Regions from separate parts of the Stutzerimonas sp. KH-1 genome, predicted to be linked through region 2. Evidence: predicted binding sites of a transcription regulator. Region 2 holds the regulator's gene; the other holds the start of a gene.

Region 1 (4,094 bases), 480 kb from region 2:
GCTGCGGCGCGCGTTTCGGTTTTCGCGCCAGCGCGCGTCACGTCGCCGGTGCCACCATCGGCTTCACACTGCTGTTGCTGTTGATCGGCCTCGGTCTGTACGAGCTGCTGGAACGCGCCCCGATACTGCTGCGCGGGATCCAGTGGGGCGGGGTGGCGTTTCTGTTCTACATGGCATGGCGCCTGGCGGCCGATGACGGGCGGCTGCAGCCTGAAGGCGCCACGAGCGGGCCTTCGCTGTTAGCCGGCGCGCTGATGCAGTGGCTCAACCCCAAGGCCTGGCTGGCGTCGGTTGCCGGCATGGGGCTGTTCGCCGCGAGCGGTGACGTACTGCGGGTCTGGCTGTTCGCCGGGCTGTACTTCGTGATCTGTTACGCCTCGATCGCCTGCTGGGCCGGCGCCGGTGCCTTTCTCGCGCGCTACCTGCAGAAGCCGCAGCGAGTGCGCTGGCTGAACCGGTCAATGGCCGTGCTGCTGGTCGGCAGCGCGCTGTATCTCATGGTCGGCTAGCGGCGCGCCGATGACGCCGGGCGGTCGCGGTATTGGCCGGGGGTTGCCGCGAGCTGGCGCTTGAAGGTGCGCTGGAAATGCGCCTGATCGGCGAAACCGGCGGCCAGCGCCACTTCGGCCAGGTCACGGCCCTGGCGTAGCCAGTGCTGGCTGCGCTGGATTCGACGGTTGAGCAGGTAGGCATGCGGTGTCATGCCGTAGTGCTGGCGGAAGGTACGAATCAGGTAGGAAGGCGACAGCCCGGCGGCCTGGCAGATGTCTTCCAGCCGCAACGCGCGGGTGCAGTGCTCGGCGATGTAGTCGGCCGCCCGTTGCAGCTGCTCGATCGGCTCTATGCCGCGCCCGGCGACAGACGGAGCCAGGGTCTGCTGCAGCAGGGTGAAGTATTCGACCGCTGCACTTTGCTTGTGCAATGTGTCGGCGCGCGGATCGAGCAAGGTGGCGTGAAGTTGCCTCAGCGCGCTGAAAAGCAGTGGGTCGGTGCTCTGGATGGGGCCGTACGGCACGAACGTCCCGTCGGGGCTCGCCCCCAGCTCCTGTTGCAGCGCGCCCAGCCAGCGGCTGTCGACGTAGAACATCAGGTACGACCAGGGCTGGCCGTCGATGGGGTTGCAGGCATGTACGGTCTGCGGGTTGATCAAGACAAGGGTGCCGTGGGCGACCCGTTCACGGGCGTCGCCGTTGAAGTAGGTGCTGGCACCGGCGGTGATCGCGCCGATGGAGAACGTCTCGTGACAGTGCGGCGCATAGCAGACCTTGCGCCCGTCGGCGACGGCACGCGCTTCGAGGAACGGCAGGGCCGGGTCGCGCCAGAAGCGGGGTTGGTCGTCGTCCGGGTTATTCACGTTGCGCCTGCCGTCATCGATACGAAACTGGGGTCTGACTCTAGCAATCATCCGCCGCTCTGGCATGCTCGATCGTCCGGCTCGCCGCTTCGTCTTCCGAACAAGGAGTTCACATGCGCCCGTTGCTTGTCTTCATCGCACTGCTTTCGCTGGCCGGCTGCTCGTCCTGGCAGCCCGACGCCGAGGATATCGAGCCGGTGCCGGCCGAGCGGGTGCTGGCCTACCAGCAGCCGCTGGACAACGCCGGCGAGGTGGTGGTGACGCGGGACTTCGGCCTGCGTGGTGGCGGTTGCTACATCGCCGTGCTGATCGATCGCCAGCTGGCGGCGCGCATTCATGTCGGTGAGGTGGTGCGCTTCCAGGTGCCGGCCGGTGCGCGGATCGTCAGCATCGGCACCGATCCGCTGGATGACACCCTGTGCGGCAAGCTCAGCCTGCGCCGCGAGAAGCTGGCGCAGGTGCAGGCGGGGCAGGTGCTGGAGTACCGCGTCATCAGCGACAACCGCATCGGCTTCGATATCGTGCCGGTCGAGCGCTGATCGGGCGGCGGGACGAGCTCGGTTACTTGATCACCGTCCGCGCGGTCTTCAGGTAGTCGGCGCCGTAGCTCTTCAGGTCGTCGGCATTCTCGGCTTCCGAGGCGATGTGGATCTCTTCCAGCGTGTCGTTCAGGCCATCCATTTCCTCGACGATCTTTTCCAGGGCCGCTTTCAACGTGTAGGTCAGCTCGTGGATGTGCGCCATGTTTTCCGGCGTCTGGCCCTGCGCCAGAGCCTGTTCGAGGCGCGAGTTGTAGTCGGAGAAATTCTTCACCGCTTCGGCCAGGTTGCGCGACGGCTGTGCGTCGGCCAGCACATGGCCGGTGGCGAGAGTGGTCAGCGCCAGGGCGGCGGTCCGGATGAGCGTTTTCACGAAAGATCCCTTGCTGGAAAAATGTCGGGCGCGAAGGTATCACCTGCTCATCCGGACGATGTGTGGCAGCGCACAGTCTGCGCTGCGCCATTAGTCGCATGCGCCTGCTGATTGGCTGGCGGTGCGGTCGCGCGGACTTCTGTCCTGCTGATGCCACGGCGATTTGGGAAAAGACTGAGGCGGCCGACCACGGGCGCGAAAGTTCCGCTTGTCGTGACACGCCGGCCGCTCTGGCATGCCTATTGCGACGATCTTTTCGCTAAAGCCGGGAAGTCCTCGGCCGATAGCAGTTCGCTTGCTGGCATATGGCCTTGATGGCCGCCGGCACCTGCGGGGGCTCAACAACAATTCGCCACGCATCTGCTCCGTCTCTTGGATACGCGTCCTGCAACAGGACCATGCGGCACGGCCTGTCGTCTGGCCTGCCGATTCGAACCTCATGCCTTTGCCAATTGCCGATCCATCGGACGGCACGCCATATGGAAAAGAACGAATGATGCAGCAACTGACAATCCGAGCCCGCCTGCTGATTCTGGTCGGGGCCATGCTTGCGGCCTGCCTGGTGATCGGCCTGACCGGCCTCAATGCCCAGCAGCGCAGCGTCGCCGGCCTCAACACCGTGTACCTGGACCGCGTCGTGCCGCTGCGTGACCTCAAGCTGATCGCCGACCTGTACGCGGTGAAGATCGTCGATACCACGCACAAGACTCGCAGCGGCATGCTCAGCTATGGCCAGGCGCGCGACGAGGTGCGCAACGCCCGCGCCGAGATCAACCGTCTCTGGAGCGCGTACCTGAACACGCGTTTGATCGATGCCGAGCGCCAGCTGGCATCGCGTATCGAGACCCTGATGAAAGCCGCCGACGAACCGTTCGACGCCCTCGAGCGCACGCTGGATCGGCACAGCGAGAAGCGTCTGGCGGCGTTCGTCATCAACGATCTGTATCCGCTGGTCGATCCCATATCCGAAGGCTTCACCCAGCTGATCGAGCTGCAGCTGGGCGAGGCCAAGGTCGAGTACGAACAGGCGCAGGCGCTCTATCAGCGCAACCGCCTGTTGAACATTGGCCTATTGCTGGCGCTGCTGGTGGGCGGCGGCCTGTTCGCCACCGTCATGCTGCGCAGCATCAGCCGGCCGCTGGATGAGCTGAAGCAGGCGGCGGCCTCGGTGGCCGCGGGCGATCTGAGCCGCGCCATCGAGTGCCGCGGGCGTGACGAAATCACCGAGGTGCAGCGGTCGATCCGCCAGATGCAGCAGACCCTGCGCGATACGCTGCAGGACATCCAGGGCTCGGCGACCCAACTGGCATCAGCCGCCGAGGAGCTGCACGCGGTCACCCAGCACACCGCTCAGGGCATCCATCAGCAGAACGAGGAAGTGCAGATGGCTGCCACCGCGGTCACCGAGATGTCCGCGGCGGTCGACGAAGTGGCCGGCAACGCCAACCGCACCTCCGATGCCTCGCGCGATGCCGAGTCAGTCGCCGACGACGGACGCCGGCAGGTCACCGCCACGCGCCAGACCATCGACCAGTTGAGCGACAAGCTGCAGCAGACCGCAGCGACCGTGACCCATCTGGCCGAAGAGGCGGCGAGCATCGGGCAGGTGGTGGATGTGATTCGTGCGATCGCCGACCAGACCAACCTGCTCGCGCTCAACGCTGCCATCGAAGCGGCGCGGGCCGGCGAGGCCGGGCGTGGTTTCGCGGTGGTCGCCGACGAGGTTCGAAATCTGGCGCAGCGCACGCAGAGCTCGACCCAGGAGATCGAACGCATGATCGGCGCCATTCAGGGTGCCACTGAGGAGTCGGTGCGCGACATGCAGCAG
Region 2 (4,094 bases):
CCCTTGCCGTGCAGCTGATCGAGCAGTGCTTCGAACTCGTCATCGGTGATCTCGTCGCTTGCGCCTGCCCCACTACTGGCTGTTGCGGCAGCCGCCGGCGTGGTCGCTGCGGTGGTTCCCGGCTCGAACTTGCCCTTGCCATGCAGCTGATCGAGCAATGACTCGAACTCATCATCGGTGATTTCGTCAGCCACGGTGCCTGTATCGGCGGATGCCAGCGGCTCGACAACGGGCGGTTCGATCGCGTCCAGTAGCTGCTCGAAATCGCTGTCGGCGCCTTCGCTCACAGGCTCGGCGATCGCCTGGGGCGCTGCGGCGGCAGGTGCTTCGTCGTCGGATGCAGGCTCGGCCAGACGGGCCAATGCGGCCAGCAGTTCCGGCGAGGCAGGAGTAGGTTCGACGCGTTCACGGACCTGGCTGAACATCGCGTTCACGGCGTCGAGCGCCTGCAGAACGACGTCCATCAGTTCGGAATCGACTCGACGCTCACCCTTGCGCAGGATGTCGAAGACGTTTTCGGCAATGTGGCAGCATTCCACCAACTCATGAAGCTGGAGAAAGCCCGCACCGCCCTTGACCGTATGGAACCCGCGAAAAATCGCATTGAGCAACGCCATGTCATCGGGGCTGCTTTCCAGCTCCACGAGTTGCTCGGACAATAATTCGAGAATCTCGCCGGCCTCTACCAGGAAGTCCTGGAGAATTTCTTCATCGGCGTCGAAGCTCATATTCACTTCCCCTAAAAGCCCAGGCTTGAAAGCAGATCATCGACATCGTCCTGGCCGGAAACGACGTCTTCACGCATATCGGCATGCATCTGCGGACCTTCACCATTGGAAGGCGATTTTTCTTGTTTTTTCTTCTCTTGCTCGGCGCGCATGGCATCGCGGTCGTGCTGGATGCCAGCCACGCGGTCGACCTGCCCCGCCATCAGGACGAGATTGAGCAGATTGCTTTCAAGCTCGGTGATCAGTCGGGTGACACGCTTGATGACCTGGCCGGTCAGGTCCTGGAAATCTTGGGCCAGCATGATTTCGCTGAGGTTCTGCGAAAGCTGGCTGCCATCGTTCATGCTGCGCTTGAGGTACTGGTCGATGCGCTTGACCAGCCCACGGAACTGTTCAGCATCCATTTCGCGGCGCATGAATCGCTGCCAGTCAGCCGTCAGGCTCTGGGCCTCGTAGCTAACGTAGTTGACCAGCGGCGCCGATTCCTCCACCAGATCCATGGTGCGGTTGGCGGCCTTCTCGGTCATCTCCACCACATAGGACAGGCGATCGGTCGCGTCGGTGATCGGTGACGGATCGCCGCCGGTGGCACAGGTATCCATCTCGAGTTTGACGATGGCGTTGTGCAGCTCGCGGGTGAGCTTGCCGACTTCCTGATAGAGGCTGTGATTACGCGCCTGGCTGAGTTCATTGAACATCTGCGTCGCTTCATCGAAGCGGCCCTGCTGCAGGCTTTCAATCAACTTTGGGGCGTTGGCCTTCAGAGTCGCTTCGAACTCTGCCAGGCTCTGATCTGCTTGCGTCATAGTGCCCTCGCGGCGTTGCTGCTTCAGCCGTTGACGCGCTCGAAGATCTTCTCGATCTTCTCCTTGAGCACCTGGGCAGTGAAAGGCTTGACCACATAGCCGTTTACGCCGGCCTGTGCCGCCTCGATGATCTGGTCGCGCTTGGCTTCGGCAGTGACCATCAGCACCGGAAGGTGCTTGAGGCGCTCGTCGGCACGCACGGTGCGCAGCAGATCGATACCGCTCATGCCCGGCATGTTCCAGTCGGTGACGAGAAAGTCGAAGCTGCCGCTCTTGAGCATCGGCAGCGCGGTGGTGCCATCGTCCGCTTCGGCGGTGTTGGTGAACCCCAGGTCACGCAAGAGGTTCTTGATGATTCGTCTCATCGTCGAGAAGTCATCGACGATGAGGATTTTCATGTTCTTGTCCAAGTCGACCTCCGTAAGTCCCAAAATGCCTCAGCAAACCGAGCACGTCATACCGCAAACAATCGTCAATTGGCGCGCCATTCACCGAGGCGCGCACGCAGGCGCGCCGCACACTGGCTATGCAACTGGCTCACACGCGACTCGCTGACTCCCAGCACCTGACCGATTTCCTTCAAGTTCAGCTCTTCGTCGTAATACAACGACAGCACCAGCTTCTCGCGCTCCGGCAGGTTGGCGATGGCTTCTGCCAGCGCCAACTGGAAACGTTCGTCCTCCAGATCGCGGAAAGGCTCGGGGTGCGTGCTGCCGGCATCCTCCTGCAGCTCGCCATGCTCGCCTTCCTGCAGCAGGTCGTCGAAGCTGAACAGTCGGCTGCCGAGGGTATCGCCGAGGATGCTGTAATACTCATCGAGACTAAGCTTAAGTTCGGCCGCAACTTCATGATCTTTAGCGTCACGACCGGTTTTCGCTTCAATGGCGCGGATCGCCTCGCTGACCATGCGCGAGTTGCGATGCACCGAGCGTGGCGCCCAGTCGCCCTTGCGCACCTCGTCGAGCATGGTGCCGCGGATGCGGATGCCGGCGTAGGTTTCGAAACTGGCGCCCTTGCCGGCGTCGTATTTCTTCGCTGCTTCCAGCAGTCCGATCATTCCAGCCTGGATCAGGTCGTCCACCTGCACGCTCGCAGGCAGACGCGCCAGAAGGTGGTAAGCGATACGCTTGACCAACGGCGCGTACTGATCGATCAGGCGATATTGAGCATCCTTTGCCTGAGCCTTGCTGTAATACATAGCGGATCCGGCACCTGTCATTCGTGGCTTTCTGAAGCGGGACTGATGAGGCGCTCGACGAAGAACTCGAGATGGCCGCGCGGGGTAGCGGGCAACGGCCAGGTATCGATCTTCTGCGCAATGGCCTTGAAGGCCAGCGCGCATTTGGAGCGCGGATAGGCTTCATAGACGGCACGCTGCTTTTGTACCGCTTTGCGTACGGCCTCGTCGTAGGGCACGGCGCCGACATACTGCAGCGCCACATCGAGAAAACGCTCGGTGACCTTGGTCAGTTTGGCGAACAGGTTGCGACCTTCCTGGGGCGCATGCGCCATGTTGGCCAACACCCGGAAACGACTGATGCCGTAGTCACGGTTGAGCAACTTGATCAGAGCATAGGCATCGGTGATGGACGTGGGTTCATCTGTCACGACCAGCAGCACTTCCTGCGCGGCACGCACGAAGCTGACCACCGAATCACCAATACCGGCCGCGGTATCGATGATCAGCACGTCCAGTTCATCGCCCAGTTCACTGAATGCCTGGATCAGACCGGCATGCTGCAGGGACGACAGCTGCACCATGCTCTGCGTCCCGGATGCCGCGGGCACGATACGGATGCCGCCGGGGCCCTGAATCAGCACATCGCGCAGATCGCACTCACCGGCGATCACATCGGCCAGGGTTCGCTTGCTGGTCAGGCCAAGCAGGACGTCGACGTTGGCCAGACCCAGATCGGCGTCGAGCAACACCACACGCCGGCCGAGATCGGCCAGCGCCAGCGCCAGATTGACCGACACGTTGGTCTTGCCGACGCCACCCTTGCCGCCGGTCACCGCAATCACCTGTACGGGATGCATACCCATGTTCACACGCCTATATCTTGCTGGGGCCATACGGCCGGCGATGCGCCCGCATGGCACGCATCTGGTTCATTCTGGTACCGCACTCGCTTGATCATCCGGCCCGCCGTGACGAGCCGTTGTACAACCCGGCGAACATGTCGGCCATGGCCTCTTCGCTCGGCTCCTCGCCTGATTGCAGGCTTACCGCACGGCTGACCAGCTGGTGGCTACGGGGCAGATGCAGGTCATCCGGAATCCGCGGGCCATCGGCGAGGTAGGCTATCGGCAAATGCTGGCTGATCGTGAGGCCGAGCACATCGCCGAGGCTGCCTGCCTCGTCCAGCTTGGTCAGGATACAACCCGCCAGGCCGCAGCGACGATAGTTGTGCCATGCCGCCTTGAGTACCTGACTCTGGCTGGTCGCCGCCAACACCAGATAGTTCTTGGATTTCACACCGCGATCCGACAGAGCTTCGAGCTGCTTGCGCAAGGTCGGATCGCTGGCCGGCAGGCCGGCGGTGTCGATCAGGATCACCCG

Evidence for each region. The regulator FliA, encoded in region 2, starts transcription of late flagellar genes. The targets are predictions, from matches to a motif close to CTAAAGTTTNNNNNNNNNNNGCCGNTAA.
Region 1: a site for FliA is predicted at 2,526-2,553, ahead of ACX1DW_RS00960 (methyl-accepting chemotaxis protein). Genes of this name have one in related genera too.

What each region holds. Positions count from the first base shown of each region.
Region 1 covers NZ_CM137011.1:195,786-199,879, forward strand. Annotated here, with positions in the region: gene ACX1DW_RS00940 (LysE family translocator) at 1-509, shown strand, start outside; gene ACX1DW_RS00945 (AraC family transcriptional regulator) at 506-1,354, opposite strand; gene ACX1DW_RS00950 (3-isopropylmalate dehydratase) at 1,468-1,893, shown strand; gene ACX1DW_RS00955 (DUF6746 family protein) at 1,916-2,266, opposite strand; gene ACX1DW_RS00960 (methyl-accepting chemotaxis protein) at 2,760-4,094, shown strand, end outside.
Region 2 covers NZ_CM137011.1:678,423-682,516, reverse strand. Annotated here, with positions in the region: gene ACX1DW_RS03395 (chemotaxis protein CheA) at 1-728, opposite strand, end outside; gene ACX1DW_RS03390 (protein phosphatase CheZ) at 740-1,534, opposite strand; gene ACX1DW_RS03385 (chemotaxis response regulator CheY) at 1,558-1,932, opposite strand; gene fliA (RNA polymerase sigma factor FliA) at 2,007-2,732, opposite strand; gene fleN (flagellar synthesis regulator FleN) at 2,750-3,577, opposite strand; gene flhF (flagellar biosynthesis protein FlhF) at 3,669-4,094, opposite strand, start outside.